One region of the Mesorhizobium sp. M0016 genome, then DNA from elsewhere that is predicted to be linked to it. Evidence: riboswitches for the same ligand, from Rfam matches in the RefSeq annotation. Region 1 holds a riboswitch; the other holds the start of a gene.

Region 1 (4,407 bases):
CGGCGGCGACATGGACGTGGTCGAAAACGAATGGCCCGGGCATCTGATCGTCATCGAGTTTCCGGACAGGGCGCATGCGTGGGGCTGGTACGATTCATCAGCCTATCGGGAGATTCTGGCCTTGCGCACCGACAACTCCCACGCCGATGTGATCATCGCCGATGGCGTTCAGCACCCGCACAAGGCGACGGACGTGCTGGAATAGGGGCAAACTACCGCTTCAGCAAGAACACCGCTTGCTGGCCGAAGAAATTCCAGAACCACCATGGCATCGACAGTCCGATCTTCTGGCCGTTGCCGTCGAGCGCGGTGGCTTTCTCGACCGAAGCGCCGAGTTCCTCGACCAGATTGACGAAGTCGCGGATGGTGCAGAAATGGATGTTGGGCGTGTCGTACCAGGAATAGGGCAGGTCCGCGGTCACCGGCATCCGGCCATTGACGAACAGCGACAGCCGCACCCGCCAGTGGCCGAAATTGGGGAAGGAGACGATGGCGCGGTTGCCGATTCGCAGCAGCTCGTCGAGCACCAGCTTCGGGTTGCGGGTCGCCTGCAGCGTCTGAGACAGGACGACGAAGTCAAAACCCTTGTCTGGATAGAATTCGAGGTCGGTATCGGCATCGCCCTGGATGACCGAGAGACCGCGCGCCACGCATTCATTGACGCCGCGCTGTGACAGCTCCAGCCCGCGGCCGTCGACCTGCTTGGTCTCCTGCAGGAGTTCGAGCAGCAGGCCGTCGCCGGAGCCGACATCGAGCACCCGCGACTGCGGCGGTATCAGGTTGGCCACGACTTCGAGGTCGACGCGCTGGCTGCCATTGACGCTCATGAGGCGAGCCCCCTTGCGCGGGCCGCCGAGCCGATGAAGCCCTTGATGGCGGCAAACAGTTCGGGTTCATCGAGCAGGAAGGCATCATGGCCGCGGTCGGTGTCGATCTCGACGAAGGAGACGGAGGCGCCGGCGGCGTTGAGCGCATGCACGATCGAGCGGCTCTCCTCGGTCGGGAACAGCCAGTCCGAGGTGAAGGACACCAGGCAGAAGCGGGTCTTGGTCCCGGCAAAGGCATCTGCCAACCGGCCGCCATGGTCGGCGGCGAGGTCGAAATAATCCATCGAACGGGTCATGTAGAGGTAGGAGTTGGCGTCGAAGCGGTCGACGAATGTCATGCCCTGGTGGCGCAGATAGCTTTCGATCTGGAAATCTGCGTCGAAACCGAAGGTCAGCGCTTCGCGGTCCTGCAGATTGCGGCCGAATTTCCGATGCAGGGCGGCTTCCGACAGATAGGTGATGTGGGCGGCCATGCGCGCCACGGCGAGCCCCTTTTCCGGGCGCTTGCCGTGCTCGAAATATTTGCCGCCATGCCAGTCCGGATCGGCCATGACGGCCTGCCGGCCGACCTCGTGGAAGGCGATGTTCTGCGAGGAATGGCGTGCGCCTGTGGCGATCGGCAGGGCCGAGAAGACGCGCTCGGAATAGCACGATGCCCATTCCAGCACCTGCATGCCGCCCATCGAGCCGCCGAGCACGCAAAACAGCTTTTCGATGCCGAAATGGTCGACCAGCATCAGTTGCGCCCGCACCATGTCGCGGATGGTGATGATTGGCAGGTCGAGGCCGTAGGGCTTGCCGGTGGCGGGATTGGTCGAGGCCGGACCCGTGGAGCCGAGGCAGCCGCCGATGACGTTGGAGCAAATGACGAAGAAGCGGTTGGTGTCGATGATCTTGCCGGGACCGATCAGCACTTCCCACCAGCCGGGCTTGCCGGTCACCGGATTGGTGCTGGCGACATGCTGGTCGCCGGTCAGCGCGTGGCAGACCAGGATGGCGTTGGTGCGGGCATCGTTGAGGGCGCCATATGTCTGGTAGGCGATCTGGAACGGCGACAAAAGCGTGCCGGCGTCGAGCTTCAGCGGCTTGTCAGGGCCAAAACGCAACACAGGGCTCGACGGGTTGTCGGCCTCGTTGTTGGTTTTTGTAGCGCGGAGCGCGGCCATGTGACTCTCCTTGCCCGCCGTCAGGCAATAAAAAACCGGCAGTGCGATCGCAAAGCCGGTTACGTCACGCAAACGGCCCTTTAGCGAGTTGTTTAACGTGGCTGCAAGCCGACCGGCCAAATCACCACGGAACTGTTGCGTTCTTCTAGAACTCGTGCGGCCCGGCGTCAACGGCCAGCTATTGCCCGCCTCTCGACATTCGCGGCTACGGCTTGTATTTCCGCTGCGGCCTCCGGACGGAGGCATTCTCGATGGATTTGCGACATGGACAAGACAGCGGACAAGGCACGGCCGACGCCCCGCGCGGGCATTATGGACATCGACGCCTATGTGCCGGGCAAGAGCACGGCACCGGCCGGCGTCGCCAAGGTCCATAAATTGTCGTCGAACGAGAACCCGCTCGGCCCGTCGCCGAAGGCGATCGAGGCCGCGCGCGAAGTGGCTGGCAAGCTCGATGTCTATCCCGACGGCACCGCCCGCCGGCTGCGCGAGGCGATCGCCGAGGTGCATGGCCTCAACCCGGCAAACATCATCTGCTCCAACGGTTCCGACGAGATTTTGGGCCTGCTGGCGCAGACCTATCTGGCGCCAGGCGATGAGGCGATTTTTACCGAACATGCCTTCATGGTCTACAAGATCTACATTCAGTCGGCGGGGGCCAAGCCGGTTGCTGTGAAGGAAACCGAGGAGCGCGCCGACGTCGACGCGATCCTGGCCGCGGTGACGCCGCGGACCAAAATCATCTTCCTCGCCAATCCCAACAATCCGACCGGCACCTATCTGCCGTTCCAGGAGGTCCGCCGCCTGCATTCCACGCTCCCGGGCAACGTGCTTCTGGTGCTCGACGCGGCCTATGCCGAATATGTCAGGCGCAATGACTACGAGGCCGGCATCGAGCTGGCGGGCAGCGCACAGAATGTGGTCATGACCCGCACCTTCTCCAAGCTCGGCCTTGGCGGCGCGCGCATCGGCTGGATGTATGGCCCACTGCACATCGTCGATGCCATCAACCGTATCCGCGGCCCTTTCAACGTTAACGCAACAGCGATCGAGGCCGGCATTGCCGCCATCCGCGACCGCGCCCATGTCGAGCGCAGTTCGTTGCACAACGAGACCTGGCTTACCTGGCTGAATGAAGAGCTGACGAAGCTTGGGCTCAGGGTGACGCCCAGCGTCGGCAATTTCGTCCTCATCCACTTTCCCGACGACAAGAAGCATTCGGCTGAGGCGGCGGACGACTACCTCACCCAGCGCGGCTATATATTGCGGCGCGTTACCGGCTATGGCTTTCCCAATGCGCTGCGCATGAGCGTCGGCACCGAAGAAGCCAATCGCGGCGTTATCGACGCCCTCACGACGTTCCTGAAAAGCTGAAACAATGACATCACCGATGTTTGAAAAGATCGCGCTGGTCGGCATCGGCCTGATCGGCTCGTCGCTGGCCCGCGTTATCCGCCGCGAGGGCCTGGCCCGCCATGTCGCCATCGCGACGCGCAGCCCGGCCACGCTGGCGCGGGCGAAGGAGCTCGGTCTTGGCGAGAGCTACACCACCGGCGCCAGGGAAGCGGTCCGCGACGCCGACCTGATCATCGTCTCGGTGCCTGTGGGATCGTCGGGCGAGGTGGCGCAAGAGATCGCGCCGGGGCTGAAAAAGGGCGCCATCCTCACCGATGTCGGTTCGACCAAGGCCTCCGTCATTGCGCAAATGCAGCCCTATGTACCGGACGGCGTGCACTTTATTCCGGGGCACCCGCTGGCAGGTACGGAGAAATCGGGCCCGGATGCGGGTTTCGCCGACCTGTTCGAAAACCGCTGGTGCATCTTCACGCCGCTGCCGGGAACCGATCCGGCCGCGCTGGAAAAGCTGTCGGAATTCTGGCGGCGCTGCGGCTCCAACATCGACTCGATGGACCCGCAGCATCATGACATGACGCTGGCCATCGTTTCGCATCTTCCGCACATCATTGCCTACAACATCGTCGGCACGGCCGACGATCTGGAATCGGTGACCAAGTCGGAAGTGATCAAATATTCGGCTTCCGGTTTCCGCGACTTCACCCGTCTGGCCGCCTCCGACCCGACCATGTGGCGCGACGTGTGCCTGCACAACAAGGATGCCATCCTGGAAATGCTGGCGCGCTTTTCGGAGGACCTCGCCTCGCTGCAGCGGGCGATCCGCTGGGGCGACGGCGACAAGCTGTTCGACCTGTTCACCCGCACCCGGGCCGTTCGCCGTTCGATCATCGAGGCCGGCCAGGATATCGACGTGCCGGATTTCGGCCGGCAGGCGGTCGAGCACCCGGTGAAAAGTTAAATCTGTTTCAGACGGGCCAGGTCGCCGCGACCATGGCCATTGTCTCGGCCCGGTCCGGCGCGCCCAGCCGGCCGCCGAAGCGCTGGCATTTGAGCGCGGC
Region 2 (4,407 bases), on a different contig from region 1:
CGGGCAGCCTGACGTGTATTGATAGCTGTCGCCGGGATTGAGCTCAGGCTGGTCGCCGACCACGCCGGCGCCACGCACTTCCTCGACCCGGCCGCTGCCGTCGGTGATGTGCCAGTAACGCGCCATAAGCTGCACGAAATCGTCCGACTGGTTGTCGATCGTCACCTGGTAGCCCCAGACATAGCGGTTCTCCGCCGGGTCCGAGCGGTCCTCCAGGTAGAACGGTCTGACCTGCACTTCGATGTTGCGCGTGACGGCGCGGTACATGGGCTGCTCCGGTTGCGCGGCAGGGAACATTTGTCGCGCCATGCGGTTTGATACGCGCAGAGCGGCATGTCCTGCCAGCCTCAAAGCGCAGGTGCCGACAAACAATGTCATTTAAGTGACACATGACAATGTTGGTGTGCGCAAACCTTGCCGGCGACTCAAGGCCCATCTGTCGACTGACAAAGCAGCCGCGAGCGGCCTTTCCGGAGTGACCAGATCTCGATGGAACCAGCTCTCACAGCCGCCTTCGCTTCCTCCGCTTTGCTTCTTTCCAATCTCGCCAGCATCCTGCTTGCATCGTCGAAGCTGAAAGCGCGCCGTCTCATCCCTCCGCCGTCCAACGAGCAGCCGCCGGTGTCGATCGTCGTGCCGTCGCGCGGCGTGGAGCCGTTCACACAAGAGACGCTGCAGCGAGCTTTCTCGCTTGACTGGCCGATCTACGAACTGATCTTCTGCGTCGCTCACGCCGACGACCCGGTCGTCAAACTGATAAACAGGGCGATCGTCCTGTTTCCCAACGTGCCGGCCCGGCTGCTGATCGGCGACGACCGCGTCAGCAGCAACCCGAAGCTCAACAACTGCGTCAAGGGCTGGGAAGCGGCGCACTATCATTGGGTTATTCTCGCGGATTCCAACGTGCTGATGCCTAGGGATTACGTCCAGCACCTGATGGCGGCCTGGCGGATCAATACCGGGCTTATCTGCTCGACGCCGATCGGCTCGCGGCCGGATGGCTTCTGGGCCGAGGTCGAATGCGCGTTCCTCAACACGCTGCAGGCGCGCTGGCAATATGCCGGCGAGGCGCTTGGCCTCGGCTTTGCCCAGGGCAAGAGCATGCTGTGGAACAAGCCGATGCTCGATACCAATGGCGGTATCCGCGCGCTGGCCGCCGAGATCGCCGAGGATGCGGCTGCAACCAAGCTGGTCAATGGACTGGGCCTGCGCGTCAATCTCGTTGCCTCGCCTTTCGAGCAACCACTGGGGCAGCGCCGACTTGCCGACATCTGGTCGCGCCAGGCGCGCTGGGCGCGGTTGCGCCGCGTCACCTTCCCGCTGTTTTTCGCACCCGAGATCCTGACCGGCGTCGCCGTGCCGTTGGCGTTGGCGCTGGTGGCGGCCGCAAGTGCCGGCATCAGCCTGCCGGCCACGGTGTTGGCCGTGCTGACGGCGGCCTACATTCCCGAATGCGCGCTGGCCGCGGCCAAGGGCTGGCACCTGTCGCTGCGCATGGTCCCGGCGATGATGGTGCGCGACATGATGCTTCCCGCCATCTGGGCGCGCGGCTGGCTGAGCGGCGCCGTCGACTGGCGCGGCAACATCATGACCATCGGCACCAAGACGGCCGAGCTGGAAGAGGCTTCGTCGGGAGCGTGACGCCTCGCGGCCTACCCGGCTGCCTTCAGTGCCTGCGCAACGTCCTCCAGCAGATCGTCCGTATCCTCAAGACCGACCGACAGCCTGAGCGTTCCCGGCCCGATGCCAAGCTCGGCGCGAGCTTCGTCGCTGAGGTTCTTGTGCGTGGTGGTCGCCGGATGGGTGATCAGGCTCTTGGCGTCGCCGAGATTGTTGGAGATCAGCACGATGTCGAGCGCGTTCTGCAAGGCGAAGGCCGCCTGCTTGCCGCCCTTGACGTCGAGGCAGATCAGCGTCGATCCGCCCGTCATCTGCTTCTTGACGATGTCGGCCTGCGGGTGGTCGGCGCGGCCGGGATAGATGACGCGGGCGATTTCCGGCCGTCCTGCCAGGAAATCCGCGATCTTGGCCGCGCTTTCCGTCTGCTGGCGCACCCGAACCGGCAGCGTCTCCAGGCCCTTGAGCAGCGTCCAGGCGTTGAACGGCGACAGGCTCGGGCCGGTGTGGCGGAAATAGTCGTGCAAATTCTCGTCGATCCATTTCTTGTCGGACAGGATGATGCCGCCGAGACAGCGTCCCTGGCCGTCAATGTGCTTGGTCGCGGAGTAGACGACGATATGGGCGCCGAGCTGCAAGGGCTTCTGCTGCAAGGGCGTGGCAAAGACATTGTCGACGATCAGCCTGGCGCCGATCGAGGTGGCGAGCGCCGCCACCGCTGCGATGTCGACCACTTCCAGCGTCGGATTGGTCGGGCTTTCCAGGAAGAACAGTTTCGTGTTCGGCCGCACCGCCTTTTCCCAGTTGGCGATGTCGGTGCCGTCGACCAGCGTTGCCTCGATGCCGTATTTCGGCGCCAGCGTCTCCACCACCCAGCGGCAGGAGCCGAACAGCGCGCGCGCCGCAACGATATGGTCGCCGGCCTTGGCGCTGCACAGGAGCGCTGCCGTCACCGCCGCCATGCCGGACGCCGTGGCGCGCGCATCTTCGGCACCCTCCAGCGCGCACATGCGCTTTTCGAACATGTCGACGGTAGGGTTGGCATAGCGCGAATAGATGAAGCCCGGCTCCTCGCCCTTGAAACGGGCCTCGGCAGCCTGCGCCGTCTCGTAGACATAGCCTTGGGTGAGGTACATCGCTTCGGACGTCTCGCCGAACTGGGAACGCAGCGTTCCCCCGTGCACGAGTGCGGTCTGAGGTTTCCAGTTACGCTTCTTGGTGCTCATCGCTTTTGTTCCAGACACAAAAAAACCGGCCGCGAAAGTCGCAACCGGTCCATATGGCCTTGCGGCCCGACGGTCCTTTAGCGACTTGTTTAACGTGGCTGCAAGCCGACCGGCCAAATCACCACGGGATAACGACCCTTTAGACCTCACCTGCGCTTGCGTCAATTGCCGGCTTCATTAAGAGGTTTGTACCAGGCAGGTTCCGCAATAATATCCAGCGGTTTTGCGGCAAGAACCTGCCACAAAGAGACCGACCTTGGAGCGGAGCCAGCCTTTTGCGGCAGACAGGCATTCTTCCCGATCAGGACATTTCCGCGCTGTTTCAGTCCGGCGCGCTGAAGTCGCCGCGCGCGCTCGATGTCGACCAGGTGCAGCCGGCGAGCCTCGATCTGAGGCTCGGCGACAAGGCTTTTCGCGTGCGCGCCTCCTTCCTGCCGGGTCCCGATCATCTGGTGGCCGACAAGCTTCACCGGCTGAAATTGCATGAGTTCAGTCTCGCCGAGGGCGCGGTGCTGGAAACCGGCTGCGTCTACATCGTGCCGCTGCTCGAACGCCTGGCGCTGCCCGCAAACGTGTCGGCCTCGGCCAACCCGAAGAGCTCGACCGGCCGGCTCGACATCTTCACCCGGGTGATGACCGATCGCGGCCATGAGTTCGACAAGATCGCCCCCGGCTATCACGGGCCGCTTTATCTCGAAGTCAGTCCACGCACCTTCCCGATCGTCGTACGCGCCGGATCGAGGCTGTCGCAGATCCGCTTTCGCACCGGCAACGCGCTGTTGTCGGAGGCAGAACTGAACGAATTGCACCGCGCCGAGATGCTGGTGGCGACCGAGCCGCCCAACATTTCCGGCGGCGGCATTGCGCTGTCGATCGATCTTGACGGCGACCAGAACGGCCTGGTCGGCTATCGCGGCAAGCATCACACCGGCTTGGTCGATGTCGACAAGCGCGCCGCCCAGGATGCCGTCGATTTCTGGGAGCCGCTCTATAAGAGCGGCGCCGGCGAACTGGTGCTCGACCCGGACGAGTTCTACATCCTGGTCAGCCGCGAAGCCGTGCACGTGCCGCCGCTCTACGCCGCCGAGATGACGCCCTTCGATCCGCTGGTTGGCGAATTCCGTGTTCACTATGCCGGCTTCTTCGATCCGGGCTTCGGCCATTCGGCCTCAGGCGGCACCGGCAGCCGGGCGGTGCTCGAAGTGCGCAGCCACGAAGTGCCGTTCATCCTCGACCACGGCCAGATCGTCGGCCGGCTGGTCTACGAACACATGCTGAAGCGGCCGCAGGCGCTTTACGGCACCGATCTCGGCTCGAATTACCAGGCGCAAGGCCTCAAGCTCTCCAAGCATTTCCGCCCCGCCGGCTGAACCTTCGATCACCGTCAGGCAAAATACTTGCCTGCGCTGCCTCACCATGCTTGGCTGCCTTTCGGTGGCCGGCAAGAGAACGGCGCGCAAGGGGAACCAAAATGCAGATTTCAAGATGGATCATATCGGCAGCGGGCGCTGCCATGCTGGTGATATCGGCCGGCTCGCTGGCTGAGGCGCAGGAGAAATTGAAG

Evidence for each region. A riboswitch is a leader RNA that binds a small molecule or an ion and turns the genes downstream of it on or off. The one in region 1 is predicted to bind S-adenosylmethionine.
Region 2: it holds a riboswitch for S-adenosylmethionine, as region 1 does, so the genes downstream of both, NKJ88_RS10400 (O-succinylhomoserine sulfhydrylase) here and metX (homoserine O-acetyltransferase MetX) in region 1, are expected to answer to the same signal.

What each region holds. Positions count from the first base shown of each region.
Region 1 covers NZ_JAMYVM010000004.1:354,686-359,092, reverse strand. Annotated here, with positions in the region: gene NKJ88_RS09050 (DUF1330 domain-containing protein) at 1-205, shown strand, start outside; gene metW (methionine biosynthesis protein MetW) at 213-827, opposite strand; gene metX (homoserine O-acetyltransferase MetX) at 824-1,993, opposite strand; SAM riboswitch at 2,054-2,131, opposite strand; gene hisC (histidinol-phosphate transaminase) at 2,258-3,367, shown strand; gene NKJ88_RS09030 (prephenate/arogenate dehydrogenase family protein) at 3,372-4,307, shown strand; gene NKJ88_RS09025 (sugar kinase) at 4,315-4,407, opposite strand, start outside.
Region 2 covers NZ_JAMYVM010000005.1:255,172-259,578, forward strand. Annotated here, with positions in the region: gene apaG (Co2+/Mg2+ efflux facilitator ApaG/CorD) at 1-267, opposite strand, end outside; gene NKJ88_RS10395 (glycosyltransferase) at 490-1,641, shown strand; gene NKJ88_RS10400 (O-succinylhomoserine sulfhydrylase) at 1,653-2,843, opposite strand; SAM riboswitch at 2,901-2,978, opposite strand; gene NKJ88_RS10405 (2'-deoxycytidine 5'-triphosphate deaminase) at 3,119-4,213, shown strand; gene NKJ88_RS10410 (ABC transporter substrate-binding protein) at 4,315-4,407, shown strand, end outside.